One region of the Kitasatospora sp. NPDC086791 genome, then DNA from elsewhere that is predicted to be linked to it. Evidence: riboswitches for the same ligand, from Rfam matches in the RefSeq annotation. Region 1 holds a riboswitch; each other region holds the start of a gene.

What was found. A riboswitch is a leader RNA that binds a small molecule or an ion and turns the genes downstream of it on or off. The one in region 1 is predicted to bind cyclic di-AMP.
Region 2: another riboswitch for cyclic di-AMP. It lies ahead of AB0Q99_RS33430 (transglycosylase family protein); the one in region 1 lies ahead of AB0Q99_RS09445 (NlpC/P60 family protein).
Region 3: another riboswitch for cyclic di-AMP. It lies ahead of AB0Q99_RS15980 (M23 family metallopeptidase); the one in region 1 lies ahead of AB0Q99_RS09445 (NlpC/P60 family protein).
Region 4: another riboswitch for cyclic di-AMP. It lies ahead of AB0Q99_RS06140 (glycoside hydrolase family 16 protein); the one in region 1 lies ahead of AB0Q99_RS09445 (NlpC/P60 family protein).

Annotation. Positions count from the first base shown of each region.
Region 1 covers NZ_JBFBOC010000004.1:106,651-113,513, forward strand. The annotation lists gene AB0Q99_RS09435 (NYN domain-containing protein) at 1-107, shown strand, start outside; gene AB0Q99_RS09440 (NlpC/P60 family protein) at 307-1,344, shown strand; cyclic di-AMP (ydaO/yuaA leader) riboswitch at 1,683-1,836, shown strand; gene AB0Q99_RS09445 (NlpC/P60 family protein) at 1,847-2,968, shown strand; gene AB0Q99_RS09450 (NlpC/P60 family protein) at 3,195-4,241, shown strand; gene AB0Q99_RS09455 (hypothetical protein) at 4,421-5,443, shown strand; gene AB0Q99_RS09460 (glycosyltransferase family 87 protein) at 5,479-6,849, opposite strand.
Region 2 covers NZ_JBFBOC010000052.1:6,405-13,267, reverse strand. The annotation lists gene AB0Q99_RS33450 (serine/threonine-protein kinase) at 1-160, shown strand, start outside; gene AB0Q99_RS33445 (MazG family protein) at 420-1,442, shown strand; gene AB0Q99_RS33440 (SDR family NAD(P)-dependent oxidoreductase) at 1,513-1,938, opposite strand; gene AB0Q99_RS33435 (cytochrome P450) at 2,204-3,520, shown strand; cyclic di-AMP (ydaO/yuaA leader) riboswitch at 3,763-3,930, shown strand; gene AB0Q99_RS33430 (transglycosylase family protein) at 3,932-4,738, shown strand; gene eno (phosphopyruvate hydratase) at 5,010-6,299, shown strand; gene AB0Q99_RS33420 (septum formation initiator family protein) at 6,458-6,863, shown strand, end outside.
Region 3 covers NZ_JBFBOC010000009.1:227,312-234,174, forward strand. The annotation lists gene AB0Q99_RS15955 (roadblock/LC7 domain-containing protein) at 1-212, opposite strand, end outside; gene AB0Q99_RS15960 (ATP-binding protein) at 196-1,476, opposite strand; gene AB0Q99_RS15965 (TetR-like C-terminal domain-containing protein) at 1,820-2,386, opposite strand; gene AB0Q99_RS15970 (alpha/beta hydrolase) at 2,444-3,280, opposite strand; gene AB0Q99_RS15975 (YiaA/YiaB family inner membrane protein) at 3,405-3,695, opposite strand; cyclic di-AMP (ydaO/yuaA leader) riboswitch at 3,896-4,054, shown strand; gene AB0Q99_RS15980 (M23 family metallopeptidase) at 4,067-4,915, shown strand; gene AB0Q99_RS15985 (hypothetical protein) at 5,021-5,896, opposite strand; gene AB0Q99_RS15990 (GNAT family protein) at 5,939-6,511, shown strand; gene AB0Q99_RS15995 (sensor domain-containing protein) at 6,665-6,863, shown strand, end outside.
Region 4 covers NZ_JBFBOC010000002.1:495,195-502,057, reverse strand. The annotation lists gene AB0Q99_RS06145 (hypothetical protein) at 75-728, shown strand; gene AB0Q99_RS06140 (glycoside hydrolase family 16 protein) at 831-2,159, opposite strand; cyclic di-AMP (ydaO/yuaA leader) riboswitch at 2,161-2,290, opposite strand; gene AB0Q99_RS06135 (phenolic acid decarboxylase) at 2,691-3,020, shown strand; gene AB0Q99_RS06130 (alpha/beta hydrolase-fold protein) at 3,140-4,282, opposite strand; gene AB0Q99_RS06125 (phosphotriesterase) at 4,821-5,774, opposite strand; gene AB0Q99_RS06120 (carboxymuconolactone decarboxylase family protein) at 5,771-6,208, opposite strand; gene AB0Q99_RS06115 (DUF4865 family protein) at 6,274-6,846, opposite strand.

The DNA of each region.
Region 1 (6,863 bases):
CGGTGGTGGTGGTGTCCGCCGACCGGGAGGTCGCGGAGGGCGTGCGGAAGGCGGGCGCGCGCCCGGTGGCCTCGGTGCTGCTGCTGAACCGGCTGGCCCGGCCCTGAGTCCGGGCCGGGCGGATGACGCCTGGTCAGCGCCGGTCGCGCGGCGGTGTGTGGGTCCGGTGGAGTCGATGGGGGAAACGGAGTTCACGCCTTCGGGGGAGTGGCAAAACGGGTAGATCCGCACTAGGGTCTGGCGTCAAACCTATTTTCCGGATTCTCATCCGATCGGGTGAGTCCGTTGGAAGAAGGAGCCGGTCTCTTGGCCTCCCACCGCCGTCCCAAGCAGCCGAGCCGCGCGCGGGTCTCCGTGCTCACCGCTGCCGCGGCGACCGCGGTCGCCCTCTCCGCCCAGGTGGCCGCGCACGCCGCGCCGCAGCCGAACAAGACGGACGTGAAGGCGCAGATCGACCAGCTCCAGGAGGAGCAGGAGCAGGCGGCGGAGAAGTACAACGGCGCCAAGGAGCGGGCCGACCAGCTGCGCAAGCAGGCCGACCAGCTGCAGGACCAGGTGGCCCGCGGCCAGGAGCAGATGACGCAGCTGCAGGGCGGTCTGGCCCAGGTCGCGGGGGAGCAGTACCGCACCAACGGCATCGACCCCTCGGTCCAGCTGATGCTCTCCTCCGACCCGTCCGGCTACCTGCAGAAGGCGTCCACCGTCGAGCAGGCCAGCGCCAGCCAGGCCGAGGCGCTCAAGGCGCTGCTGGACCAGCAGCGCCGGCTGGACCAGGAGAAGGCCGAGGCGGCCGCCGTGCTGGCCTCGCTCGACACCACCACCAAGGACCTGAACCAGGCCAAGGCGGACGTCAACGCCAAGCTGAAGGACGCCCAGGACCTGCTGAACTCGCTCAGCGCCTCCGACCGCGCCGCGCTGAAGGCCCAGCAGGCGCAGGACGACCGGGCCTCGCGCGGCAGCGACCGGGTCGACCTGAGCAACCTGCCGCCGGCCAGCGGCTACGCGGCGGTGGCCGTGGCCAAGGCGATGAGCAAGCAGGGTTCGCCGTACGTCTGGGGCGCCACCGGGCCGGGCACCTTCGACTGCTCCGGCCTGATGCTCTGGGCGTACGGCCAGGCGGGCGTCTCGCTGCCGCGCACCTCGCAGGAGCAGGGCCACTACGGCACCGCGGTGCCCGGGCTGGCCGCGGCGCAGCCCGGCGACCTCGTCATCTACGGCGGCGACATGCACCACGTCGGGATGTACATCGGCAACGGCATGGTGGTCCACGCGCCGCACACCGGTGACGTGGTGAAGGTGATGAAGGCCGACGCGATGCCGATCAACACCATCCGCCGGGTCTGACGGCCCGACACGCCGGAGAGGTTCGTCCGGGCCGTGTGATCCGCACCACCCTCGTACCGGGGGTGGTGTTCGGGTTTTCGAGCGTTTCGCGACCAGTCGGTGAGATCTGATCAGCCTTGCGTGCGGCGGCGATCACCATCGGTCATTTTCACAAAAGAACTTGGGTAATCTTCCGTCTTTTTTCTGACAAGGATTTGAACCGATCACGGTTCAGTTACTAGGGTCATGCCCCAGACCACTGCAGTGTCGATCACCCAGCCAGGGTGGCGGTGGTGGTCACCGCCGAGTTCGCGAGGCAGCGGGGCAGGTCGGAACGACTGCCCGACAGGGGAGCCCAGTAACCGCGGGCGCTGCGGAGCGGAGCCGGGGAACCACGTTCCTCCGGGGTGAATCGGCGCCAGGTCGGCCGGTGGAACGGCCGTGAGGCGTCGTAGGGCATCCTTCCGGCCCGAACCCGTCAGCTCACCCGGTAGGCGGACGTAGGAAGAAGGAGTCCGCCTTCGTGGCGTCCCATCGTCGTCCCAAGCCCGCAGGCCGCACCCGGGTCTCGATCATGACCGGTGTCGCCGCCGCAGCCGTCGCCCTCTCCGCGCAGTCCGGCGCGCACGCCGACCCGCAGCCGACCAAGGACCAGGTCAAGGCGCAGGTCGACCAGCTCAACGAGCAGGCCGAGGTGGCGACCGAGCAGTACAACGCCGCCCAGGAGAAGCAGCAGGAGCTGGAGAAGCAGGTCTCGGGCCTGCAGGACCAGGTGGCCCGTCAGCAGGCGCAGGTGACCGACCTGCAGGGCGGCCTCGCCCAGATCGCCGGGGAGCAGTACCGCAACGGCGGCATATCCCCGACCGTCCAGCTGATGTTCTCGTCCAGCCCGGACAACTTCCTCTCCCAGGCCGGCACGCTCAACCAGGCCGGTGACACCCAGAAGAACCAGCTGAAGCAGCTCCAGGAGCAGCAGCGCAAGCTTGACCAGGACCGCGCCGAGGCCCAGGGCAAGCTCGCCGAGCTGGAGTCCACCACCCAGCAGCTGAAGGCCTCCAAGGACGAGGTCCAGAACAAGCTGAAGGCCGCCCAGGACCTGCTCAACACGCTCACCGACCAGGAGCGCCAGGCGCTGCGCGCGGCCGAGGAGAAGGCCGCCGCCGACGCCAAGGCCCAGGCCGACGCCGCGAAGGCGCAGCAGCAGGCCGCCGACCGCGCCTCGCGCGACACCAGCCGCACCGACCTCTCCACGCCCTCGTCCACGCCGGCCGGCAAGCTGCCCTCCCCCGGCAGCTCGCGCGGTGCCGCCGCGCTGTCCGCCGCCGCCTCCAAGGTCGGCAGCCCGTACGTGTGGGGCGCCACCGGCCCGGGCTCCTTCGACTGCTCCGGCCTGATGGTCTGGGCGTTCAACCAGGTCGGCGTCTCGCTGCCGCGCACCTCGCAGGAGCAGGCGCACGCCGGCACCCGGATCGGCTCCGACCTGTCCCAGGCCCAGCCCGGCGACCTGTTGATCTTCTTCGGGGACGCCCACCACGTCGGCATCTACGCCGGCAACGGCCAGGTGCTGCACGCGCCCAAGCCGGGTGCCTCGGTCCGCTACGAGGCCGTCAGCAACATGCCGCTGAGCAGCATCGTGCGGGTCTGACCCGCCCTCGGCGCCTCCGGGCCCGGTCTTCCGCCACGGAAGGCCGGGCCTGCGGCTTTTCCGACGGGCCGACCTGATGTCCGATTACGGGTCAAATATTCGGGTCCGGAGGGGTTTGGACTCGCTTGCCCGGACTCGCTAACGTCTGCCACCGGACTCCCGCTCGACGACCGCCCGCACCGGGGCGGCGGCGGGGCCGCGCCGCCGGATTGGAGCCGTTGCCGCCATGCCCGTGCACCGCCGTTCCCACCTGCTCGCCCGGGCGCTGGTCCTGACGGCGGCCGCCACCACCGCGCTCGGCGTGGCGACCGGCGGCAGCGCCCAGGCTGCCCCCGGCAGTCCGGACCCGGCCGACCGCAAGGACGTCAAGGCGCAGGTCGAGCAGCTCTACGACGAGGCCGAGCAGGCGTCGGAGAAGTACAACGCGGCGCAGGAGACCCAGCGGCGCCTCCAGGGCGAGACGACGATCCTGCAGGGCGAGCTCGCCGTCGCCCAGGACCAGCTCAACGAGCTGCGCGGCGGCCTGGCGACCGTGGCCGGGGCCGAGTACCGCGGCGGCGGGATGACCCAGACCGCCCAGTTGATGCTGTCCCCCGACCCGGAGGGCTACCTCTCCCTGGCCCGGACCATGGGCCAGGCGGCGCAGCGGCAACAGGAGAGGCTGCACGAGCTGGTCACCCGCCAGCGCCGGCTCGACCAGCGGCGCACCGAGGCGACCGCCAAGCTCGCCGAGCTGGACGAGGCCCGCCGCTCGCTCGCCGACACCAAGCAGCAGATCCAGCAGCGGCTGGCCGCCGCGCAGAAGCTGCTCAACGGCCTGGGCAGCGGCGAACGGGCCAGGATGGCCGCCCAGGACGCCAGGGAGGCCGAGCAGCGCGCCACCCGCGGCACCGACCGGTTGGACCTCGGCTCCACCCCGCCCGCCTCCGAGCGCGGGGCGGCCGCGTTGGCCGCCGCGGTGCGGATGGTCGGATCGCCGTACGTCTACGGGGCCACCGGGCCCCGCGCGTTCGACTGCTCCGGTCTGATGTACTACAGCTGGCGGCAGGCCGGAGTGACCCTGCCGCGGACCTCGCAGGCCCAGGCGTACGCCGGCCGGCGGATCAACCTCTCCGAAGCGCGACCGGGAGACCTGGTGATCTTCTACCGGGACATGCACCACGTCGGCATGTACGCCGGCGGCGGGGTGATCGTGCACGCCCCCTACCCGGGCGCCAGGGTCCGCTACGAGAGCGTCAACGCCATGCCGGTCTCGGGGGTGGTCCGGCTCTGAGCGCGTCGCCCGGCGGCCCCTACGGCTCCGCTCCGACAGCCCGGCCCCGTCACGCACTGTCGCGGCGGGGTGCGCTGCTGCTCGCGGTCGGCGGGCTGGCCCAGCTGTCGCTGCCGCCGCTCGCCCCGGCCGCGGCACCGGCCCGGTCGGCGGCCGACCCGCACGGCGAGGTGGCGGCGGTGCTGGCGGAGCGGGCCCGCTCGCTGCCGGCCCGGTCGGGGCTTCCGGTGGCCGGGGCGGCGTACCGCAACCTGGTGTTCGCCGCGGGCGACGGGCCGGACCGGCTGACCGCCGCGGCCGACCTGGCCGTGCGGATCGCCGGGTACGACGACGACCCCGTGGTGTACCCGCGCCGGATCGCCCTGGCCCGGACCGGGGACGGCTGGCGGGTCGAGCGCGAGGAGAGCGCGAGCGGGCCGCCGGCGCTCTGGGACTTCGGCCCCGGACGGTCGGCGCCGGGCGCGCGCTGCCTGGTGCTCGGCTCGACCGACGGCCCCGACCCGGTCGGGCTGGTCGCGGTGGGGGACCGGGCGGTGCCGGCCGTCGAGGAGGTCTGGGGCAGCGCCGGGCCCGGCCGGCTGCTGCTCGAACTGCCCGCCACCGAGGAGCAGTTCGCCCGGCTGCTGGAGGTCGACCCGGCGGGCTGGGCGGGCATGGCGGCGGTCACCGTGGCCGCCCCCGGCGCGCCCCGGCACACCCCGGCGGACCGGGTGCTGGTCAACCCCGAGGCGTACGGGCGGCTGAGCGACTTCGGCCGGCAGGTGGTCATCACGCACGAGGCCACCCACGTCGCGACCAGGTCCGACACCCGGGCCTGGACGCCGCTGTGGCTCTCCGAGGGCGTCGCCGACTGGACCGCCTACCGCGACTGCGGCCGCGGCCCGCAGCAGATCGCCCCCGAGCTGACCCGGGACGTCGTCGCCGGGCGGCTGCCCGTCGGCCTGCCCGAGGACCGGGACTTCGCCGCCGGTGCCACCGGCATCGCCCAGGCCTACGAACAGTCCTGGCTGGCCTGCGAGTCGATCGCCCGCCGCTACGGGCCGCAGCGGCTGGTCGCCTTCTACCGGGCGGTCGGCGCGGCCGACGGGACGGGCGAGGACCGCGAGCACCGTATCGACCGGCTGCTGCGCGCCGAACTGGGCGTCGGCCTGGCCGAGTTCACCCGGTTCTGGCTGGACGGGCTGGCGGCGCTGAAGGGCTGAAGCCGGGGCTTCGGGGGCCCGGCACGCCGTCCGGCTCAGCGTCGCTGCTCGGCCGGCGCGCCCGGGTGGTCGATGCCGTCCAGCAGGTCCTGCTCGTACGCGATGCCCGGGCGCACCGGGTAGCCCGCGACCGGCAGTTCGGCGGGCTCGCGGTCCAGCACCACGGTCGGCGGCAGCGGTGCCTCGCCCCGGGTGGCGCGCCACAGCCGGACGCAGGAGAGCAGGGCGGCGGCCACCAGCAGCAGGTTGCGCAGGGCCAGCACGGTGATCGCGCCCGGGTCGCTGGCCAGGACCTGGGTGAACATCGTCGGGAACTCGACCAGCGTCAGCGGGCAGGCGATCAGGATCAGCAGCGCCACCGGCCGCTGGCTGGTGCCGCGCACGGTCAGGCAGACCGCCGCGACGCCGATCAGCCAGACCAGGTACTGCGGGCTGATCACCCGGCTGGTCACCACGAAGATCAGCAGCGCGCACAGCGCCGCGTCGTACATGGTGGCCGCGTTGCGGCGCTTGGAGGTGAAGCGCCACAGCAGCAGCCAGAGGAAGCCCAGCACGGTGCCGGCCATCATCACCTTGCTGATCACGCCGACCCACGGTCCGAGCATCTCGGGGGAGCCGTAGTTCATGGTGACCCTGCCGTCCCAGCTCCCGGCGATCCGGGCGAGGTGCAGCGGCAGCGCGCCGACCGACTCGACCTCGATGCCGCGGTCCTTCTGGAAGGCCAGGAAGTCGAAGGCGCCGTTCATGCCGGCCGCCAGCAGGAAGCCGATCGAGACGGCGGTGGCGCCCGCCAGCGTCCAGGAACGGCGGGTCCGGCGGCCGGAGGGGGTGCCGATCAGGCCGAGCAGCGGCCAGATCTTGACGATGCCGCCCAGGCCCAGCAGCAGCCCGCCGACCGCGGGGCGGCGGATCAGCGCCAGCAGGCCGGCCAGGGTGACCGCGGTGACGATGATGTCGAAGCGGTTGTAGATCATCGGGCCGAGCAGCGGGACGCCCGCCACCCACATCCAGGCGCCGGTCAGCGCCCGGACCCGGCGCAGGCCGGTGCGGACCAGCAGCGCGGCCGCGGCGGCGTCGGCGATCCCGCAGATCACCCAGAACGAGACCAGGTACGACCAGGGCAGCAGCCCCGGCAGCAGGATCACCAGGGCGGCGCCCGGCGGGTACTGCCAGGTCACGTCGTCGAACGGGAAGGTGCCGGTCTGCAGCACGCCGTACCAGGCGTGGTAGATCATCCACACGTCGGCGGTGACGTCGCCGCCGGGTGACTTCAGCACGCCGGTGATCAGCAGCACCAGCAGGGCGCGGGTGGCCACCCAGGTCGCGCCGAGCGCGGCCAGCGCCCCGAGCGGGCGGCCGAGCCGGCCGCGCGAAGAACCGGACTCGGTGGCCGGGGCCAATTCCACTGCGCTCCCTCGTT
Region 2 (6,863 bases), on a different contig from region 1:
CCTCGCCGCCGCCGGCGACCCCCAGACCGCCTGGCAGTGGCTGCTCCCCGTCCTCCTCGAACGCGAACGCCGCGACGGCCCCCACCACCCCACCGTCCGCCGCCTCCGCCAATCCCTCTCCACCCTCCACCCCACCCCCTGGCCCCCACCACCCCGCTGACCCGAGGCCTCCGACCCGTCCCCGCCCCTCCGCCCACTCCCCTGCAGATCGCCCACGGAGCGGGGAGTGAGAGGTCGGCGGTCGTCCGACTTCCTGTGCGCGGGGCGGTGGGGCTTCCGTGCTCGCCGCTGGTGCTCCGGCCTCTTCTGGGCCGTGGGGGATGGCTGAACGGTCGGCCGGGGGCGATCGGGAGTGGTGGCTGTCGGGGTGGGTGGGGTGACGGCCGTGGTGGGGGGTGGTGGGCGGGTAGGTTCGGGGTGTGACGACGAATGTTCCGGGCGCCAAGTTGATTCTGCTGACCACCACCCACCGGGTGGCTCCCGGCTTGCTGGCGTGGCCGGCGTGGGAGGCGCTGCGGGCGGCGGGGCGGGTGCTGGTGGGGGACGAGGGGCATCCGCAGGTGGCCGCGGTGCGGCAGGCCGGGGTCGTGGTGGAGGTGGTGTCGGCCGGGTCGGCGCCCGCGCTGGCCCGGCTGCTGACCGAGCAGCCCGCCGGGGCCGGGGCGACGGTGTGGCTGGGCGGCCCGGACGGGGATCCGGGGCTGACCGACGCGCTGGCGCGGCTGGCGGTGGAGCGGGCGGGCGAGGTGCCGGAGATCGAGGTGCTGCCGGGCTCGTACGACCTGCCGGGGTCGCGGCTGCTGGACCTGGTGACGGTGATGGACCGGCTCCGCTCGCCGGGCGGATGCCCGTGGGACGCCGAGCAGACCCACGAGAGCCTGGTGAAGTACCTGGTCGAGGAGGCCTACGAGCTGGTCGAGGCGATCGAGGAGGGGGACCGGGAGACGCTGCGCGAGGAGCTGGGCGACGTGCTGCTCCAGGTGTTCTTCCACTCCCGGATCGCCGAGGAGCACCCGACGGAGCCGTTCACCGTCGACGACGTGGCCGGTGACATCGTGGAGAAGCTGATGTACCGGCATCCGCATGTGTTCGGGGACGTCGAGGCCGAGGGCGCCGCCGAGGTGGAGGCGAACTGGGAGCAGCTGAAGGCGGCGGAGAAGTCGGACCGCGAGTCGGTGCTGGACGGTGTGCCGGCCGGGCTGCCCGCGCTGGCGTACGCGGCGAAGCTGGTGTCCCGGGTGCGTCGGGCGGGCTTCACGGGCGTGCCGGACGAGCCCTACGAGCTGCCGGCCGAGCTGACGGCGGAGTCGGCGGGCAGGCTGCTGCTCGCGGTGGTGCAGCGGGCCTACGACGCCGGGGTGGACGTGGACGCGGCGCTGCGCTCGGCCGCGCGCGGTTACCGGGACGCGGTGCGCGCGGCCGAGGGGCTCAAGCCGGAGTAGAGCTTCAAACCCAGAGCCTCAAGCCGGAGTAGGACCCCAAGCCGGAGCCAGGGCCCGAAGGCCCGGGCGCTCAGGCCGCCTTGGCGGTGCTGTCGGCCGGGCACCGCTGCGGCGGGACGAGCTCACCGATGGCCTCGCCGACGAGGACGACGAGTTCGGCGAGCCGCTCCAGGTCGAGGTGGTCGGGCAGGTCGGCGAGGGAGATGATCCGCTCGCCGTCCGGGCCCGCGACGGCGAAGAGGTCGATCGGCCCGAGGTGCTTCTCCGCGGTGTCGACGAGGGCGGCGACGTCGCTGGGGCGGCGGATGTCGCCGGACACGCCGACCACGGGGCATCCCGTCCGGTCGAGCTCGGCGGCGAGGTCCTCGGCGATGCCGACGTGCTGGTCGGCGATCAGCATTCCGGCGGCGCCGGCCGCGGCGAACCGGCGGGCGAGGTCGGTGCCCGACCCGCCGTCGAGGACCGCGATGACGACGACTGACCCGCTGACCCGCATGGTCTGCTCCTCCCTGTGGACGACACCGCACCGGCGCCCACGCGTACTGCGGAGGATCGTAGGCACGTCCTGACCCTCCGCAACAGGGATTACCCCTCAGGTGACCAGACTCACGCCCGCCGTGCGGCCAAGAGCTGTCCAAGAGCTGTCCACGGACCGTCCACGGGTCGTCCACGGAGCGTTGGCGCGCCCGTCGCACGCCGTCGACGGAGGAGCCGCGCACCGTTGACGAAGGGGGCGCGCGCCCACCGGATACGGTCGACCCATGCCAGCTCAACCCGACCCCGCCGGGGCCCAGCCCGACCCCACCGCTCCGCAGCTGTTCACCTGGGAGTTCGCCGCCGACCCGTACCCCGCCTACGCCTGGCTGCGCGAGCACGCCCCGGTGCACCGCACCACGCTGCCGAGCGGCGTGGAGGCCTGGCTGGTGACCAGGTACGCGGACGCCCGGCAGGCGCTCGCGGACGGCCGGCTGTCGAAGAACCCGGCGCACCACAGCGAGCAGGCGCACCGCACCGGCCGGGTGGGCATTCCGGGGGAGCGGCAGGCGGACCTGATGACGCACCTGCTGAACATCGACCCGCCGGACCACACCCGGCTGCGCCGACTGGTGTCGAAGGCGTTCACCCCGCGCCGGGTGGCCGAGTTCGAGCCGCGGGTGCAGCAGCTCACCGACCGGCTGATCGACGGTTTCGCGCAGCGCGGTTCGGCGGACCTGATCCACGAGTTCGCCTTCCCGCTCCCCATCTACGCGATCTGTGACCTGCTGGGCGTGCCGGCCGAGGACCAGGACGACTTCCGCGACTGGGCCGGGATGATGATCCGGCACGGGGGCGGTCAACGCGGTGGTGTGGGGCGGGCGGTGAAGCGGATGCGGGCGTACCTGCTGGAGCTGATCCACCGCAAGCGGGCGGACCTCGGGGACGACCTGATCTCGGGTCTGATCCGGGCGAGCGACCACGGTGAGCACCTGACCGAGAACGAGGCCGCGGCGATGGCTTTCATCCTCCTCTTCGCGGGCTTCGAGACGACCGTGAACCTCATCGGCAACGGGACGTACGCGCTGCTGCGCGACCCGGAGCAGCGCCGGCTGCTGCAGGAGTCGGTGGCGCGCGGGGAGAGCGCGCTGCTGGAGACGGGGATCGAGGAACTCCTGCGCTACGACGGGCCGGTGGAGATGGCGACCTGGCGGTTCGCGACGCGGCCGCTGACCATCGGCGGGGTGGACATCCCGGTCGGCGATCCGGTGCTGGTGGTGCTGGCCGCCGCGGACCGCGATCCGGCCCGGTTCGCGGACGAGAACACCCTGGACCTGGCCCGGAAGGACAATCCCCACCTGGGGTTCGGGCACGGCATCCACTACTGCATCGGTGCCCCGCTGGCCCGCCTGGAGGGGCGTGCCGCGCTGGCCACGCTGCTTTCCCGGCTGCCGGATCTGCGGCTCGCGGAAAGCCCGGAGAATCTGCGCTGGCGCGGTGGCCTGATCATGCGTGGTCTGCGCGAACTTCCGGTCGAATTCAGTCCGGAGAGCCGCTCCCCGCACACGCCTCCGCACTCCCCTTATGCGCCTCCGACACACTGACACAAGGTGACGAAACGCCGGACGGCGCACTGACGGAGCGTCGCCCGATCGTCGTCGGGCGGGGTGTGAACAACCATCAACCCGGACATAGCGACTCGGTTGGTAGGCGATCGGGCACGCGCCGTAATTTCTGTGTGATATCGGTGATATGAGCTTGTGATTGGTCTGAGGATCTGTCTAGTCTCCCTGGAGTTCGCAGCTGCGGACCTCGTGCGCGGAACGCCGAATCCTGCCCGCCGCGCACGGGAAACCGACCAGACCCTGGGCAGGGGCGGGGGAACCAGGTTTGTTGCCGTCCCCACGGCTTGGGGTGAAGCCGCCCGAGCGGAATCGTTTCCGCGCACGGCGGCCGGGCCACCTCCCGGTCCGAACCCGACAGCTCACCTCGCAGGCGTGTGGAGAGGGACCTTCATGCTGTTCGTTGGATCTGGCCGTCACCGTCGTCGCACCCAGGCCGAGAAGGCCATCGCCGTCGCCGGTGTGGCCGGCGTCGGACTCGCGATGCCGCTCCTCACCGCCACCGGTGCCTCCGCCGCCCCCGCCTCCACCTGGGACTCCGTCGCCCAGTGCGAGAGCGGCGGCAACTGGAGCATCAACACCGGCAACGGCTTCTACGGCGGCCTGCAGTTCACCTCCAGCACGTGGAAGGCGTACGGCGGCACCGCGTTCGCGCCGCAGGCCAACCAGGCCAGCAAGGGCCAGCAGATCGCGATCGCCGAGAAGGTGCTCGCCTCGCAGGGCCCGGGCGCCTGGCCCGTGTGCTCCAAGAAGGCGGGGCTGAGCAAGGGCGGCGCCCCGGCCGCCGTCGACACCTCCTCGGACGCCAAGCCGCAGTCCGCCCCGCAGCAGCAGACGCCCAAGCGCCAGGCCCAGAAGCCGGCGGAGAAGCCGGTCCAGAACCCGGTGCAGAAGCCTGCCGAGAAGCCCGCCCAGAAGCAGGCCCCCAAGCACGCCGCGCCCGCGCAGGCCGAGAAGCCCGTCGACCAGGCGGCGCAGCAGTACGTCCCCAAGCACGCGGCCCCGCGCGCCGACCAGCCGGCGGCCCCGACCACGCAGACCGGCCACGACTACACCGTCCGCTCCGGTGACACCCTGTCGTCCATCGCCACCGCCCAGGGCGTGTCCGGCGGCTGGCACGCGCTCTACGACGGCAACCGCGGCACGGTCGGCGGCGACCCGGACCTGATCATGCCCGGCCAGGTCCTGCACCTCGGCTGAGCCCGTCCGCACCGGCCCCGGCGGTGTCCGGGGTGCGGAGAGGGGGTCGGCGCCGCCGGCCCCCTTCGTCCGCATTCGCCCGCCCCGGTGGGACAAGCTGGGACAAGCAGGTGAACTACCGGTGGGTAGTGGGGCCACACGCTGAGACGGGACCGAGGCCGACGTGGCCCCGGGAGCCCGGGCGGTTAGGCTCTGGTCCGTAACGACTCCGCAATCGTTCAGCCGGCAGCACCACCGCCGCCCGGACCCTGCTTCCGCAAGGAGATGCCTCGTGCCGTCCATCGATGTCGTCGTAGCCCGTGAGATCCTCGACTCGCGCGGCAACCCCACGGTCGAGGTCGAGGTCGGCCTCGACGACGGCAGCACGGGTCGTGCCGCTGTCCCGTCGGGTGCCTCCACCGGTGCCTTCGAGGCGCTGGAGCTGCGCGACGGTGACAAGAACCGCTACTTCGGCAAGGGCGTCGAGAAGGCCGTCCTGGCCGTCATCGAGCAGATCGGCCCGGAGCTGGTCGGCTACGACGCCACCGAGCAGCGCCTGATCGACCAGGCCATGCTGGACCTGGACGCCACCCCGGACAAGTCCTCGCTCGGCGCCAACGCCATCCTGGGCGTCTCGCTGGCCGTCGCGCACGCCGCCTCCGAGGCCAGCGACCTGCCGCTGTTCCGCTACCTGGGCGGCCCGAACGCGCACGTCCTGCCGGTCCCGATGATGAACATCCTCAACGGCGGCTCGCACGCGGACTCCAACGTCGACATCCAGGAGTTCATGATCGCCCCGATCGGCGCGGAGTCCTTCTCCGAGGCCGTCCGCTGGGGCGTCGAGGTCTACCACACCCTCAAGGGCGTGCTGAAGGAGCGCGGCCTGTCCACCGGCCTCGGCGACGAGGGCGGCTTCGCGCCGAACCTGGACAGCAACCGCGAGGCCCTGGACCTGATCACCGAGGCCATCCAGAAGGCCGGCTACGTGCCCGGCCGTGACATCGCGCTGGCCCTGGACGTCGCCGCCTCCGAGTTCTACAACGACGGCGCCTACCAGTTCGAGGGCAAGGCCCTGTCGGCCGCCGAGCTCATCGAGTACTACGCCGAGCTGGTCGCCGCCTACCCGCTGGTCTCCATCGAGGACCCGCTGGACGAGTCGGACTGGGACGGCTGGAAGGCCATGACCGTCAAGCTGGGCGACAAGGTCCAGCTGGTCGGCGACGACCTGTTCGTCACCAACCCGGCCCGCCTGGCCAAGGGCATCGAGACCGGCACCGCCAACGCGCTGCTGGTGAAGGTGAACCAGATCGGTTCGCTGACCGAGACCCTGGACGCCGTCGAGCTGGCCCAGCGCAACGGCTACCGCTGCATGATGTCGCACCGCTCCGGCGAGACCGAGGACGTCACCATCGCCGACCTGGCCGTCGCCACCAACTGCGGCCAGATCAAGACCGGCGCCCCGGCCCGCTCCGAGCGCGTCGCCAAGTACAACCAGCTGCTGCGCATCGAGGAGATCCTCGACGACGCCGCCGAGTACGCCGGCCGCGGCGCCTTCCCGCGCTTCCGCTCCGCGGACCAGTAAGCACGGCGTGCTCGTCGAGCCCGGCGAGCACGAGGGCCGGGACCGCGAGGTCGCGCCAGCCTGACCGGTGCCCCGCCGTTCACCCCGTAGGGTGGACGGCGGGGCACCGTCGCGACCAGGAGGGGATACGGGAGATGGCTGGCTGGAGGATCCCGGGCTTGGCGGCCCGGCCTCGGTTCACGAGCCGGGCGACCGTCCTCGTCCTGGTGCTCTGCTCACTGGTGGCGATCCTCGCGTACCCCACGCGGCAGTTCATCTCCCAGCGCGCCGAGATCTCCGCCCAGCGGGCGAAGGCCGACCACGCGCGCCAGCAGGTCGAGCAGCTGCGCCGGGACAAGGCCCGCTGGCAGGACCCGGAGTACGTCAAGGCGCAGGCGCGCGCCCGGCTGCACTACGCGGTGCCGGGGGAGACCCCGTACATCGCGGTGGATCCGGCCGGCCAGGCCTCCGCCAGGCCCTCCTCCTCCGCGGGTGCCCCCGCCACCGGTGCGGCAGCCGGTCAGGCGAACGCCGCCAAGCCCTGGTACGCCGGTATCTGGGACTCGGTCGACGCCGCCGACCGCG
Region 3 (6,863 bases), on a different contig from region 1:
GCGCTGCCCGGTCCGCCGAAGCCCGCCGCGACGCCGCGGGCCAGCGACTGCAGCCCGGAGCAGGCGGCGGCGAGCCGTTCGGCGTCCTCGCGCGGGATGCCGGTGCTGCGGCCGATCTCCAGGCCGTCGTTGGAGACGACGACGGCGTGCTGGACCTGCGGGACGGCGATGATGTCGGCGAGCAGCCAGCCGAGGTCAGGGGTGGTGGTCATGGAACTCTCCGGAGCGCTGGGGAAGTCGGGGGGAAGCGGGGTGGGAAGGGTCGGTGGGGCCGGGCGAGGTCTGGGCCTGGGTCCGGGCGGCCGATCGGCCACTGGCGGTCCCGGCCTGGAACATCGCCATGAACGCCTGCGCGTCCCGGGCCGAGCGGTAGGGCGGGGCCGGCGGCGGCGCGGGAGCGGAGTGCTGGGCGGGGCGGTTGGCGCGGTCGCGCCGGTGGCTCCGGCGGGGCAGGGGCGGCGGGGTGTCGCCGAGGAGGGGGCCCCGGCCCGGCGGTGGGGTCTCCACCAGGGCGTGGCCGAGGGGGGCGGCCGGCCGGGGGTCGGGGTTGAACGCCCGGTCGTCCGGCCCGAGGCCGGGCACGGTGGGCGGCAGCGGCTCGGTGAGCAGCGCGTTCGGCAGCAGGACGACCACGCGCACACCGCCGTACGGGGAGGGCGCCGAGCTGAGGGTGACCCGGAAGCCGTACTGCTCGGCGAGCCGGCCGACCGCGGCCAGGCCCAACTGCGGTACCTCGCCCAGCCGGGAGACCTCCAGGGTGCTGCCGCCGGCGAGCGCGGCGGACGCCTTGGCGACGGCCTGCTCGGGCATGCCGACGCCGCCGTCGTCGATCTCGATGACGGCGCCGTTGTGCACCGGCATCAGGGTCACGAACACCTGGGTGCTGGGCGGGGAGTAGCGAGTGGCGTTGTCCAGCAGCTCGGCGATCGCGTGGATCAGGGCCTCGGCCGCGGCGCCGACCACCGCGGTCTCGATCCGGCTGCGGACGAGCACCCGCTGGAACGGCAGGATGCGCGACTGGGCGCCGCGGACGACGTCCTCCAGCGGGACCGGCTCCGGCCAGTGGCGTCCGGCCCGCGCGCCGCACAGCACGGCCAGGGTCTGGGCCAGCCGGGCCTGTTGGGCGGCGGCGTGGTCGGCCTTGAGCAGGCCCTCCAGCAGGGCCGGGTCGTCGTGGGTGCGCTCCATCTCGTCCAGCAGCGCCTGCTGGTCGTGGGCCATCACCAGGATCCGGCGGGCGACGCTGAGGAAGGCCCGCTGGGTGGAGGCGGTGAGCTCCTGCTCCTGCTGGACGGCGGCCAGTTCGGCGCCGCGGCGGGAGTGTTCGGCGGTGAGCTCGTCCTGGAGGCGGTCGAGTTCGCGCCGCAGCCGGTCGGCCCGGCCGCGTTGGGTGACGGAGACGGCGTGATAGCGAGCGGCGGCCACGAGGGCGAGGACGGCGAGTACGCCGGTTGCCGTTACGGACCACTGAGTCATCGTCACGCCGCGAATTCTAGGGTGATGATCCTACGAAGGTGTGAACGGATCTCGCCAAGTGACCGGATCTCGTCAATATCCAGTCAATCCGGCCTCAATCCGGACTCGTTCGCAGTCGACCGCCACGCCTGACGCGGCCTCGGGTCGACCCGGCCGGGCCGGTCGGGGCGCGTCGCGACGGCTCGCGATGGCCGATTCGCGTCCTGGGATGTGTGGGGCGTGTGTGCAGGATGTTGCGGAAGGGACGACGTCCGGTGCAGGACCGGCGGCATCGCCACGTCGTCCGCGACGTCCTGCGCGGGAAGTCGGCCGGGCCGACGTCCCGTGGCCCGTGGGCGGCTCGTCAGGCGGGCCAGGCGCGGAGGCCGGTGGTGAGGGTGCTGATGAGGCGGTCCTGGGTGGTCGTGAGGTCTTCGGCGAGTCGGAAGGCGCCGGCGGTGGTGAGGGAGGCGAAGCCGTGGGCGAGGGAGCGGACGGTGCGGGCGGCGTGGATCGCCTCGGAGCCGTCGAGGCCGTACTCCCGCAGGACGGCGGTGATCACGCCGACGAGCCGGGTGGCGGCCCGGGTCAGGTCGTCGTCGTGCTGCGGGGCCTGGGGGAGGGCGTTGTAGCGGTGCGGGCGCTCGGTGGCGTACGCGTGGTAGGCGCGCAGCAGGGCGGCGACGGCGTCGTCCCCGCTGCGGCCGACCGCGGCGTCCGCGAGGCGGTCGGCCAGTTCCTCGGTCACCCGGACGGCGATCATCCGCCGCAGTTCGGCGAGGCCGCCGCTGACGTGCTTGTACAGCGAGGGGGTGGCGACCCCGGCCCGCGCCGCGACCGCGGCCAGGGTCAGTGCTTCCGCGCCCTGTTCGTCGATGAGGGCGAGGGCGTGGTCGACGACCTGGCCGGGGGTCAGTCCTATGCGCGGCATGGCTTCGGGTTCTCCGTACGGAAGTCGGGCGGGGAGTCGGGCGGGGAGTCAGGCGAGTCAGGCGAGTTCGGCGAGTTCGGCGAGGAAGGGCAGCAGGGCGGCCGCGGTGGCCTGCGGGTTGTCGGCCATCGGGTAGTGCCCGGACCCTTCGATCATCGCCTTCCGCGCGCCGAGTGCCGCGACCTGCCGGTCGGCGACCAGCTCGGGCTTGGGGAAGTCGGGGTCCTTGCTGCCCATGATCACGAGCGCCGGGCACCGCACCGCGGCCGTCCAGCCGGCCGGGGAGGAGTCCCCGCGGACGTAGCCGCGGGTGGCGGTCTTGCGGCCCGGGGTGCGCAGGGCGGCGACCAGCCCGTCCACGTACGGGTCGAAATCGGCGGGCTTGGCGCCGGGGAAGGCCATCCGGCGCAGGTAGAAGCCCCAGGAGGCGGGCCAGTGGACGAGCGCCACGCTCATCAGGCGGAGCACGCCGCGCATCAGGGCGCCCGGCTGCGGGTTCTCGACGAAGGCGTCGATCAGGACGATGCCGGCGACCCGCTCCGGCGCGTCCCCGGCGGCCTTGACGACGGTGGCGCCGGTGTAGGAGTTCCCGGCGAGGACGGCGCGCTCGATGCCGAGGTGGTCGAGCAGGGCGAGGAGGTCGTGGGCGAGGGCGGCCGGGCCGTAGTCGTCCCAGGCGATGGAGGACTCGCCGAAGCCCCGCAGGTCCATGGTGATGACCCGGTGGCCGGCGGCGACGAGCAGCGGGCGCAGGTGCCGGTACGTGGCCCGGCTGTCGAGCATGCCGGGGAGCAGGACGACGGGGGTGCCGTCGCCCTGCCGGGTGTCGTCGAAGGCGATCCGCCCGCCGGGGAGGGTCAGGTACCGGGTGTCGGGGGTGGCGGTGGCGTTCATGGGGGCCTCCTCGGTCCGCCGCTGCGGGCATCGACGTGCTGCCGATAGCCATAAAGCTAATGCTAATAGCCTTAGCCGTCAAGCGGGCGGCGCTCGACGCGAGGAGGGCGGGGGGCGGCTCGCCTCAGGCCCCCTCGACCCGGAACGGGTCGTGCTCGCTGAGCAGCTTCTCCAGCCGGGCCTGGTCGACCCGGCTGACGATCTCGTTCGACTCGTGCCGGTCCCGGATCACCTTCGCCAGGGTGAACGCGGAGGTGACGGTGTAGAGGAGGCCGACCCCGAGGAAGGCCCGCGTCCACCCGCCGACCGGCAGGTAGGCGATCCCGGCGGCGAGGGCGGTGCCCGACACGGCGAAGGAGAGGACGGCCTGGATGTGGTACGCGGCGGTGGTGCGGTTCTGCGTCGGTGCGCTCATGGCGTCAGGATGCGGCCGCCCGGTCGGGTCGCACATGAGTAGGAGTACTCAGATGGGTGCTCTGCTTGTGCGGGGGGTCGTTCGTTGACGTCCGATCACCCGCTCCACAGCCGTACCGGACGGATGGCTTGGAATCGGAGCGTCCTAGGATTAACGTTTGATAACGCAGCGCGGTTGTCAACGCCGTACCCAGACGGCACCGTGCGCCGTCGCCTAATCCCGCCGGCCGGCCTCCGGGCAGGTCAGGGAGCCGGGGAACCACGTTCCTTGGGGTGAATCGGCGGGGCCCAGGCCCGGCCGTAGGAGACCTTCCTGCTCCGAACCCGTCAGCTAACCCGGTAGGCGCGAAGGAAGGAAAGGAGCGCGCCTCCGTGGCGTCGACGCACACCCCGGCACACCCGGCCGGCCCCGCAGCCGGTACCCAGCTCCTCGACCACCCCGGTGCGGACGGTCCCGAGGCTTTCGGTCCCGAGTCCTTCGGCTCCGAGGCCGAGACCAACCGGCACCGGATGCCGCGTCAGACCCGCGGCGCCTCCCCGCTGCTCGGCGTCACCGCGGTCGCCGCGACCCTGGGCGCCACCGGCTTCGCCTCGGCCACCCCGGCCGCCGCCCCCGCCGTCGAGGCCCCGGACGAGACCCCGGTCGCCCTCTCCGCCGACCCCGGCCTCGCGCTCGCCGCCCGCATCCAGCAGCAGGCCGACAGCCAGCGCACCGCCGCCGAGGAGAGCGCCCGCGTGCAGGCCGCGCAGGACGCCGAGGCCAAGGCCGCCGCCAAGGAGGCCGAGGCCAAGCGCGCCGCCGACGAGGCGGAGACCGAGCGGGCCGCCGCCCTCACCCTCCCGGTGAAGGACTACCGGCTCTCCGCCCACTACGGCCAGAGCGCCCGCTACTGGGCCAACCTGCACACCGGCCTGGACTTCGCCGCCGACACCGGCACCGCGGTGTACGCGCTCGGCCAGGGCACCATCACCTCGGCGGGCTGGTCCGGTTCGTACGGCTACCGGATCGTCGAGACGCTGCCCGACGGCACCGAGATCTGGTACTGCCACCTCTCCTCGATCATCAAGGGCTCCGGCAAGGTCACCTCCGGCCAGCAGATCGGCAAGGTCGGTGCGACCGGCAACGTCACCGGCCCGCACCTGCACCTGGAGGTCCGCCCCGGCGGCGGCGCCCCGGTCGACCCGGAGCCCTGGCTCCAGCAGCGCGGCCTCAACCCGTAGCGGACACCCGGAAGCCCCCGGCCGCGCGGCCGGGGGCTCCTCCACAGGGCTCGGCGCGCCGTACTCATCGCGCCGCACTGCTCCTCGTACGTCGCGCCCCGCGCGTCACTCCTCCGCGGGCACCTGCGCCAGGTACGCGTCGATCTCCTCCTGGCCCGGCTCCGGCGCCAGCACCGGGAAGTCCTCCACCAGCAGTCGCGGCAGCCCCGGCACCGTCCATGCCCCGAACAGGTCGAGCGCCGCGTCGACCGCCGCCTCCTCGAACCGCCCGAAGTCCCCGGTCAGTTCGTCCGGCATCGGCCGCCCGAGCGCGGTCAGCTCGGCCAGGTTGCGGTAGCTGCGCCGCATCAGGCCCTGCTCCAGCAGCCGCCGCGCGCCGTCCGTGGCCATGCCGACCGACAGCACCCGGCCCGGTCCCCAGCCCTGCTCGTCCGGTTCGTCCAGCCAGCCGGTCGACGCCAGCGCCTCGTACGCGGCCAGCCGCTCCTCCTCGGCGAGCTCGCCGAAGCCGGCCAGCCAGTCCCGCACGGCCGCCTCGTCCGCGACGTCCACCCCGTACGCGTGCAGCAGCAGCGCGTACAGCCGGGGCCAGGTCACCAGGTCGGCGCGGCGCAGCAGCCCGGCCGCGACCTCGCCCTGCCACTCGGCCTCCGCGTGCAGCCGTTCCTGGCGCTTGGCGTTGAGCCGCCGGGCCGCCCGCTGGTGGTCGATCAGCAGCCGGACGGCGTCGCCGTACGCGAGCGGGTCCTCCTCGGGTCCGGGTTGGACGTACAGGTGGAGCCGCTCGTACAGCAGGTGCTCCACCGCGGCGGAGGTCAGTTCGGGCCAGCCGTCGTGCATCCTGCTCCCGCCCAGCTCCAGCAGCGCCAGCACCGCGCGCAGCGGCTCCTCGGCCACCGGCGTGCGGCCCTGCTCGGCCGCCCAGGCGAGCAGGTCGGCGGCCCTGGTGCGCGGGGCGAGCCGCAGGTCTTCGTCGTTCATAGTCCGAACGGTAGTCGCCGGGGGCGGGTAGGGTCGGCAGCCATGGTCCCCGTACGACTCGTCGGCCCCCGGCTGGCCATCCGCGAGTACCACCACACCGACGGCGACGTGGACGCGCTGCACGCGCTGTTCGGCGACCCGGAGGTCACCCGTCACCTGCCCTTCGAGCCGTGCGACCGCGAGTCCTGCGCCGACCAGATCGAGCTCTACCTGGAGGAGGCGATGGCCGAGGAGCGGGACACCTACCGGCTCGCCGTCACCAGGCTCGCCGACGCGGCGGACCCGCGGGACGCGACGCCGATCGGGCACGCCTCGCTGACCCTCGGGAAGCACCGCGCCGCCCAGCTCGGCTACGTCCTCGGCCGCGAGTCCTGGGGCCGCGGCTACGCGGGCGAGATCGTCGGCCTGCTCTGCGAGTTCGCCTTCCGCACCCTGGACCTGCACCGGCTGGCGGCTCGGGTCGAGGTGGCCAACACGGCCTCCGTCAAGGTGCTCACCAGGCTCGGGTTCCAGTGGGAGGGGCGGGTACGGCACGCCCGGCTCAAGGACGGCGTCTGGTCGGACGCGTACCTCTACGGGCTGCTCGTCGACGAGTGGCCGGGCCCGACCGGCTGACCCGTGCCCCCGGCACCGGCCGCCCGGGGGCGGGGGATAACCCCACCCCCGATCCGCCAGGCCTCCGGATGCCCCCCGAGCCGCGCTCCGACCAGACTGGACGACGTCAGCGAACGCGAACGACCGTCAGAACGAGGGGCCGGGGGCCGGGACATGAGCAGCAGCCGAAGCACGTGGGACCACGAGGGTGACGTCCTGGGCGGTTACGGCGCCGACCGGCACGCGGATCCGTACACCGACCCGCGCGCCGACCGGTACGCCGACCGCGCCCACCGGAGCGAGCGGCCGCCCGTCTTCTGGGCGGCGCCGTTCTCCGCGCACTACTACCGCGAGATCGGCTACGTGCTCAGCG
Region 4 (6,863 bases), on a different contig from region 1:
CCACTCGGCAACCCTGGTGCGGACGCGGCCCGCGACGGCGCGGGTCGCCGGAGCACGAGAGCAGGGTGTGCGGGATGAAGCACCAGGATGTACGGGGCGTCGCGAGGGACGGCACGGAACAGCACGGCGGCGTGAGGGGCGAGGACCGGGGCAGGAGGTTCGGCGGGGCCGGTCTGGTCGCGGCCGTGGCGGCGGGCTGCGCGGTGGCGGCACTGGCCACCGGCCCGTCCTGGGCGCTGCATCGGCCGGGGCCCCGCCCGGCGGTGGACGTCGTCGCGCCGGGCACGCCGGGCACGTCCGGCGCCCCCGAGGTGTCCACCCTGCCCGCCCTGGTCGCCGCGCCGTCCGACTCCGATCTGCAGGTGGTCCGGATCGACCCGGACCCGGCGCCGCCCGGCGGCAGCACGGTCGTCCACGGCTTCGTCGGCAACGGGGGCCCGGACACCACCGCCTCGCCGTTCACGGTCACCGTCGACCTGCCGCCGGGGGTCACGGCGACGGGACCGTACTTCCCCGCGGACTGCCAGGTGCTCCTGCTCGGCCGCCGGGTGCGCTGTGTCTTCGGGCCCGGCCTGAAAGAGGGTCGCAGCGCGACGGCGCTCGTCCGGGTGAATCTCTCCCCCACCCTGCCTTCGGGCGAGCGACTCCTCGGGGAGGTCTCGGTGCAGAGCCCGGACGACCGGCACCGGGGAAACAACCGGACGCCGTTCGAGATCACGGTCGAATAGAGCAGCAACGAGTTCCTGAAACGCGTCGTCCCATCGGGCGCCGGGCGCCGGTGAGCGGCTGCCGGTTCCCGGCGACCGGTGGGACGTGCTCCGCGTCGTCGGTTACCGGTAGACGCGGACGTAGTCGGCGGCCATGGTGATCGGGGCGGTCCCCTGCGGCGCGGGGTGGTACTGCCCCGCGCACACCGAGAGGTTGAGGATCAGGTAGGCCGACCAGTTGGCGCCGACGCCCTTGCCGTCCGAGAAGACCTTGACGCCGTTGACGTACCAGTCCACCGAGTCGGCGCCGTAGTAGGTGCCGATGGTCACCCACTGGTCCTTCGCGACGGCGCTCGCGTCGGTGTAGTACTTCGCGTTGCCGGGGTTGACGTGGTTGGTCAGCTCCAGCAGGTTCGGGTTGTCGGGGTGGTACTCGAAGGAGTCGACCTCCCCGTTGCCGTTCTTCCAGGTCCACAGGGCCGGCCACGCGCCGGTGCCGGCGGGCAGCTTGACCCGGGTCTCGGCGTAGTCGCCGGTCTTGACCTGGAAGCCCTCGCTGGAGCCCTCGGTGGTCAGGAAGCCGGTGTTCCAGGACTGCTTGCCGTTCTCCAGGGTCGGGCCGCCGGGGGTGGCGGTGAAGGTGGCGACCCCGTTGGCGACGCTGACGTTGTTCTTGTTCAGCCAGTCCAGCTTGTTGTCGTCCGGGTTGTGGTTCCCGTACTTGTACGAGGTGGTCTTGTCGCCGACCCAGCGCTGGCCCCAGGAGATCGCGCTGTTGAACTCGTCGGACCAGGTCAGCGACTTGCCGGCGACCGGGGAGGACGGCGCGGGAGTGGTAGGGGTCGCCGTGGCGCTCGGGGTCGGGGCGGGGGTCGCCGTGGGGGTCGGCGCCGGGGTCGGGGTCTTGGTGGGCGCCGGGGTGGGCGTGGCCGTCGGGGTCGGGGTCTGGGTCGGGGCGGTGGCCGAGACCACCAGCTGCTGTGCGGGCAGGTTGTGCCAGACCCCGCCGAGGTCCTGCCAGAAGCCGAACTGGGAGTACGTCCCGGCGGGCAGGGTGCGCGCACCACTGGTGAAGTTCACCCCGCTCGGGCAGATCTGCACGTCGGAGGCGTTGCCGGGGAAGTCGAGGTTGGTGCCGCTCGCGTCGCGCACGCCCACGCCCACGGTCTTCGCGGTGAAGCAGGCCGAGGAGTGCAGGCCGAGCGAGGCGGTGGCGGCCTTGCCCGCGACCATGGTGGCGGGGCCGAGGCGGTCCTGGGTGACGGTCGGCGCGGGGGTGGTCGCGGTGGCGGTCGGCGCGGTGGCGGCCTGGGCGCCGGCGACGGCCGGCAGTCCGAGCAGGCCGGCGCCGCCGATGGCGAGCGCCCCGGTGGCGGCGAGGGCGGCGTTGCGGCCGCGGTGGGAGGGGCGGGCGTGACGCGGCGCGCGGCGCCGGGCAGCAGGCTGGGGCATGGGGTGACCTCTGCGACGCCTGCGAGGTTAGCTGTCGGGTTCGGGCTGCAGTTGCCCGGCCGCCGGTGGAACGGCTTCACCCCTAGCCTCGCCCCGTACGCGCGAGCGCACGGACCGGGCGCCTACCTCGGTTTCCCCGCTCCCGTCCGCTGTGGTGCTCGGTGGCCCGCCGGCGGGTGGACGGGACTCGGCGTCCCGGCGGCGGGGTCCGCGACGGCGGACGACCGTTGCAGGCTAGGCAGGCCGTCCGTGAACGGACAACTCCGCCGGACCGGTTGTCGTACAGCTCACAGCGGTGTCGATCAACGACGCTGGGTAGCGGCCGAGTTGATCACTTCACCCGGCCCGGCCGGATCCCGGCCGGGTGCCCGCGTGACGGTCGCACGCCTCGGCGGGTGGCACGGCGGCTGCCCCTGCCGTGGCAAAGATCTGACCGAGTGCGCCCCGTCGGATAAATTGGAGCTCCGACATTTTCCGCAGTGCACAAGACCCTCAAGACCACCAAGACCCGAAACGAGGAGCCGCCCCACCATGACCGCGTCCCCGCCCGCCTTCGCCGGCCGCACCTACGTCTTCCGGGCCGACAACGGCGCGGCCTTCCGCAACACCTACTCGGCCGACGGCACGCGGCTGCGCTGGGAGGGCCTCGGCGAGTCCGCGGGCCAGTGGGAGGACGTGCGACTGCACGTCGCCGAGGTCGCGCCGGAGATCTACTTCGTCAGCTGGACGGAGCAGAGCGGGATCACCGTCAGCCATGTGATGGACCTCAACAAGCTGACGGTACGGGCCTTCTGGACCTTCGAGGGCGAGGGCGGCCGGGTCGGGCAGCTGCACACGGGGACGCTGGAGCGGGTGGCCTGAACCGCGTGACGACCGAACCCCCGAGGCTGTGGCCCCGGGGGTTCGGTCTTTGGTCTTCGGTCTTTGGTCTTTGGTCTTTGGTCTGTGGTCTGTGGGCGTTCCGCCGGACAGCAGGACGATCAGGCGGTCGGGTTCGGCACCCTGAGGTGCTGGGACAGCCACTCCAGCGAGGACGGCAGCAGCGCGCTCCAGGTCTCGAAGTTGTGGCCGCCCTTTTCGAGCATGCTGTAGGAGACCTTCATCGGGCTCCGCGCCGCGTCCACGAAGGCCTCGGTCTCCCGCCGGTAGTCGCCGTCGCCCCTCTTGGTGCCGGCCAGCAGCACCGACACGTTCGGCTGCGGCAGGTTCTTCAGCCGCCACACCAGGTTGGCCTCGTCCCGACGCTGCCTGCTGCCGCCGAACAGGTCGCCGGTGGTCGGGTCGTCGGCGGCGTCGTAGTAGGCGGAGAGGGCGACGGCGGTCGGGAAGACGTCCGGGTGGCGCATGGCCAGCTTGAGCGCGCAGTAGCCGCCGGTCGAGTTGCCCATGAAGGCCCAGGCCTGCGGGTCGGACGAGACCCGGAAGCTGGCCTGGATCGCCGAGGGCACGTCCTTGGTGAAGTACGTGTCGGACTGCGGGCCGTTCGGGATGTCCTCGCACTCGGTGTCCTGCGGCAGCGCGGGCGAGGGGCGCACCAGGACCATGACGGTCGGCTGCATCCGGCCCTCCTGCAGCAGCTTGAGCGCCGCGCCCGGGTAGTTGAACCGGGTGATCAGGTTCTCGGCGATCCCGGGGAAACCGGTGCTGACGATCACGGCGGGGAACTGCTTCTGCGCGTACTCCGGCTGGAAGTACTGCGGGGGCAGGTAGACGTAGCCCTCGGTGGAGAGCCGGCTGACCGCGCCGTCGATCCGGACCTTGCGGATCTCGCCCGACTGACTGGGCTCACGGCCCATCGCGCCGCCGCCCTTGACCGAGGCGTGGCCGATCGTCTCCACCAGGAGGCGTCCGGAGGCGTCCGCCTTGTTGTGGATCACCACCGGGCCGGCGTCACCGGTGCCCAGCAGGTCGTCCCAACTGCTGTAGAAGGCGAAGTAGCTGTTCGCCACCAGGCCGAGCGCCGCGAGCACCGCGAGCTGGGTGGCGAGCAGCGCGCCGATCCGGCCGAGCACCGCCTGCCAGGTCTTCCTCGCCAGCCTGGGCCACAGCCAGACCGTTCCCCCCATCACCACGACGGCGATCAATACGGTCAGCGCCAGCACCTTGTGGCTCGTCAGACCCATGTCCTACTTGCTCCCACGCCTCGAACTCCAGTCCCCTCCGCTGGGGACATCCGAGGAGGTCACCCCGGTTCCCCCGCCGGGGCGCGAGGACCAACCCTAGCGGTAGCTGGGAGAAGGCTGGTGATCGCTGGGAGGTCACGGGGAACAGGTGACAGGTTTCAGCTGTCAGAGTTCAGAGTTCAGATAACAGATTTCGAAATCTGTTATGTGAACTTTGAACTCTGAACTCTGAGGTCGCGCCGGAGTGGCCAGTCGGCGGGCGTGAGGGTTCGGGGCGCCATGATGGCCATCACTCAGGCTCCGGCCACCCGGCGGTAGCCGCCGTGCCGGCCCGGGTCGAGGACGGGGTACGGGTACCAGTCGACAGCGTGACCGCGCAGCAGCACGTAGGCCGGGTAACAGCAGCGGGAAGGCCCGCCGGCCGAGCACCACGACCGGGCGGATGCGCCGGGCGGGCGGGTCGACCAGCCAGTCGGCGAGCACGACGAGCGACATCACGCGGTGCACGACGTCGCCCGATCCCGGGCTGCTGCCGGGCTCACGGGGTGCGCCAGTCGACGGCGAAGGCCGCCGCCGGGTTGGCGGTGAGGAGCAGTCCGGGCAGCTCGGGGCCGAAGGCGCGGGCGAGCCGTGGGGCGAGGTCGGTGAGCAGGCGGGCCGGGCCACCGGCCTGCCGGGCGGTACGGGTGGTGGTGTCGGCGCCGAGGAGCACCCGGGAGGCGTGGCCCGCCTCGACCAGGTCGGCGATGACGTCGAAGGCCCGGAGGTCGGCCGGGTGACCGCTCCGGGAGGGGCTGTCCAGTGCGAGGTGAACACCCTCGGCGGCGAGGCTGCGGTACACCGAACGGTCGGGGAAGCGGGTGAGGTGCCCGAGGATGATCCGGTCCGGCCGGACTCCGTGCCGGCCGCTGAGCCGGAACAGGACCTCGTGCGGATCGCCGTCGGGTTCGAGGTGGACGGCGATCGGGGCGCCGGTGGCGTGGTGGGCTTCGGCGGCTGCGGCCATCGTCCGGCGGGTGTGCGGGGTGGTGCGGCCCGCGTCGTCCGCGACCTTGATCAGCCCGGCCCGGACGGGCACGACGGCGCCCGGGCCTTCGCCTTCGGTCGCGCCCGGGCCTTGGGAGGTGCCCGGCAGGCCGGTGGTGAGCTCGGTGACGAAGCGTTCGGCAAGGTCGTCGGGGGCCGCGTCGGTGCCCGGCGGGTAGTGCACCGCCTGGTGCGTGCCGGTGGCGGCCACCAGGTGGACCCCGGTCGCGTGGGAGAGGGCGGCGAGCCAATCCGCGCCCCGGCCCATGCCGGACGGGGTCCACTGGACCAAGGTGCTGCCACCGGCGGCGGCGTAGGCGCGCAGCACGCCTTCGGCGGCGGCGGGGTCGTCCAGCTCCTGTCCGGGGAGCAGCGGGCTGCGGATGAAGAGGTGGTCGTGGGAGTCGGTGACGCCCAGCTCGGCGGGGTCGAGGTCGCCGAGGACGGTACGGATGATTCGGCTCATGCCTGTGCCTCGGGGACGCCGGTGGCCGCGGCGGCTTCGGCGAAGGTGGCGGTGGCGACGCGCAGGCCGGCCAGGGCCTTGGGGACGCCGACGTACGGGGCGAGGTGGACGATGACCTCCGTGATCTCCTCCTTCGTCATGCCGATCCGCAGGCTGCAGCGCACGTGGTCGGCGAGCTGGGGTTCCACGCCGCCAAGGGCGGTGAGGGCGGCCAGGTTGGCGATCTGACGGTCGCGCGGGGCGAGCCCGGGGCGCTGGTAGGTGCCACCGAAGAGGCTGGTGACGATCCAGTCCGGGAAGCCCGGGGCGAGGGCGTCCAGACCGCCGAGGGTGCTCGCGGCGACCGGGCCGGCGAGGTCGGCGAGCAGGGCGTAGCCGGCTTCGCGGTCGAGCGGGGCGGGGGTGAGGCCGGTCGGCGACAGCGGGGCGGACATCGTCGGGACTGAGGCCGTTGGGGTTGAGGTCATCGGGGCAGAGGTCATCGGAGTGGCTGGTCCTTTCACCAGTGGCGGCCGGCCGGCAGCCGGTCGAGTTCGGGGCGGGAGAGGTGCAGCACCTGGTAGCGGGTGCCGGTCGCCTCCTCCGGGGCCGGGCCGTGCCAGAGGGCGATGCGCAGCAGTTCCCAGCGGCTCGGATCGACGGCCACGGCGGCGGTGTGCAGGGCCGGGTGCGCGGGGAGTTCGGCGAGCGCCCGCTCGACGGCCTCGGCCGGATCGGCGGTTTCCGGCAGCCGTACGGTGTCTCGGGTGGCGGTGGTCGGGGCGGTCGTACCGCCGCTTGCGAGGCCCGCTCCGAGCCAGTGACGGACGACGGGGCGGCCGAAGTCGGCGCTCAGGCCCCGGAAGCCCGGGCCCCAGAGGAAGCTGTTCATGCCCTCGGCGGTGCGCCAGAGGTAGAACGGCGCGTACTGGTTGACCGGCGAACCCAGGTGGCCGCGCTCCCTGACCAGGTACGCCTTGAGGCCGAGGCCCGGGTAGGCGTCGAGCAGGTGGCCCTTGTCGGCGACGCGCTTGCGGATGATGCCCATGTCGTAGTCGGCGGGGAGGGTGATCTCGTACTGCATGGCGTGCACGGCGGGACTCCTCGGGG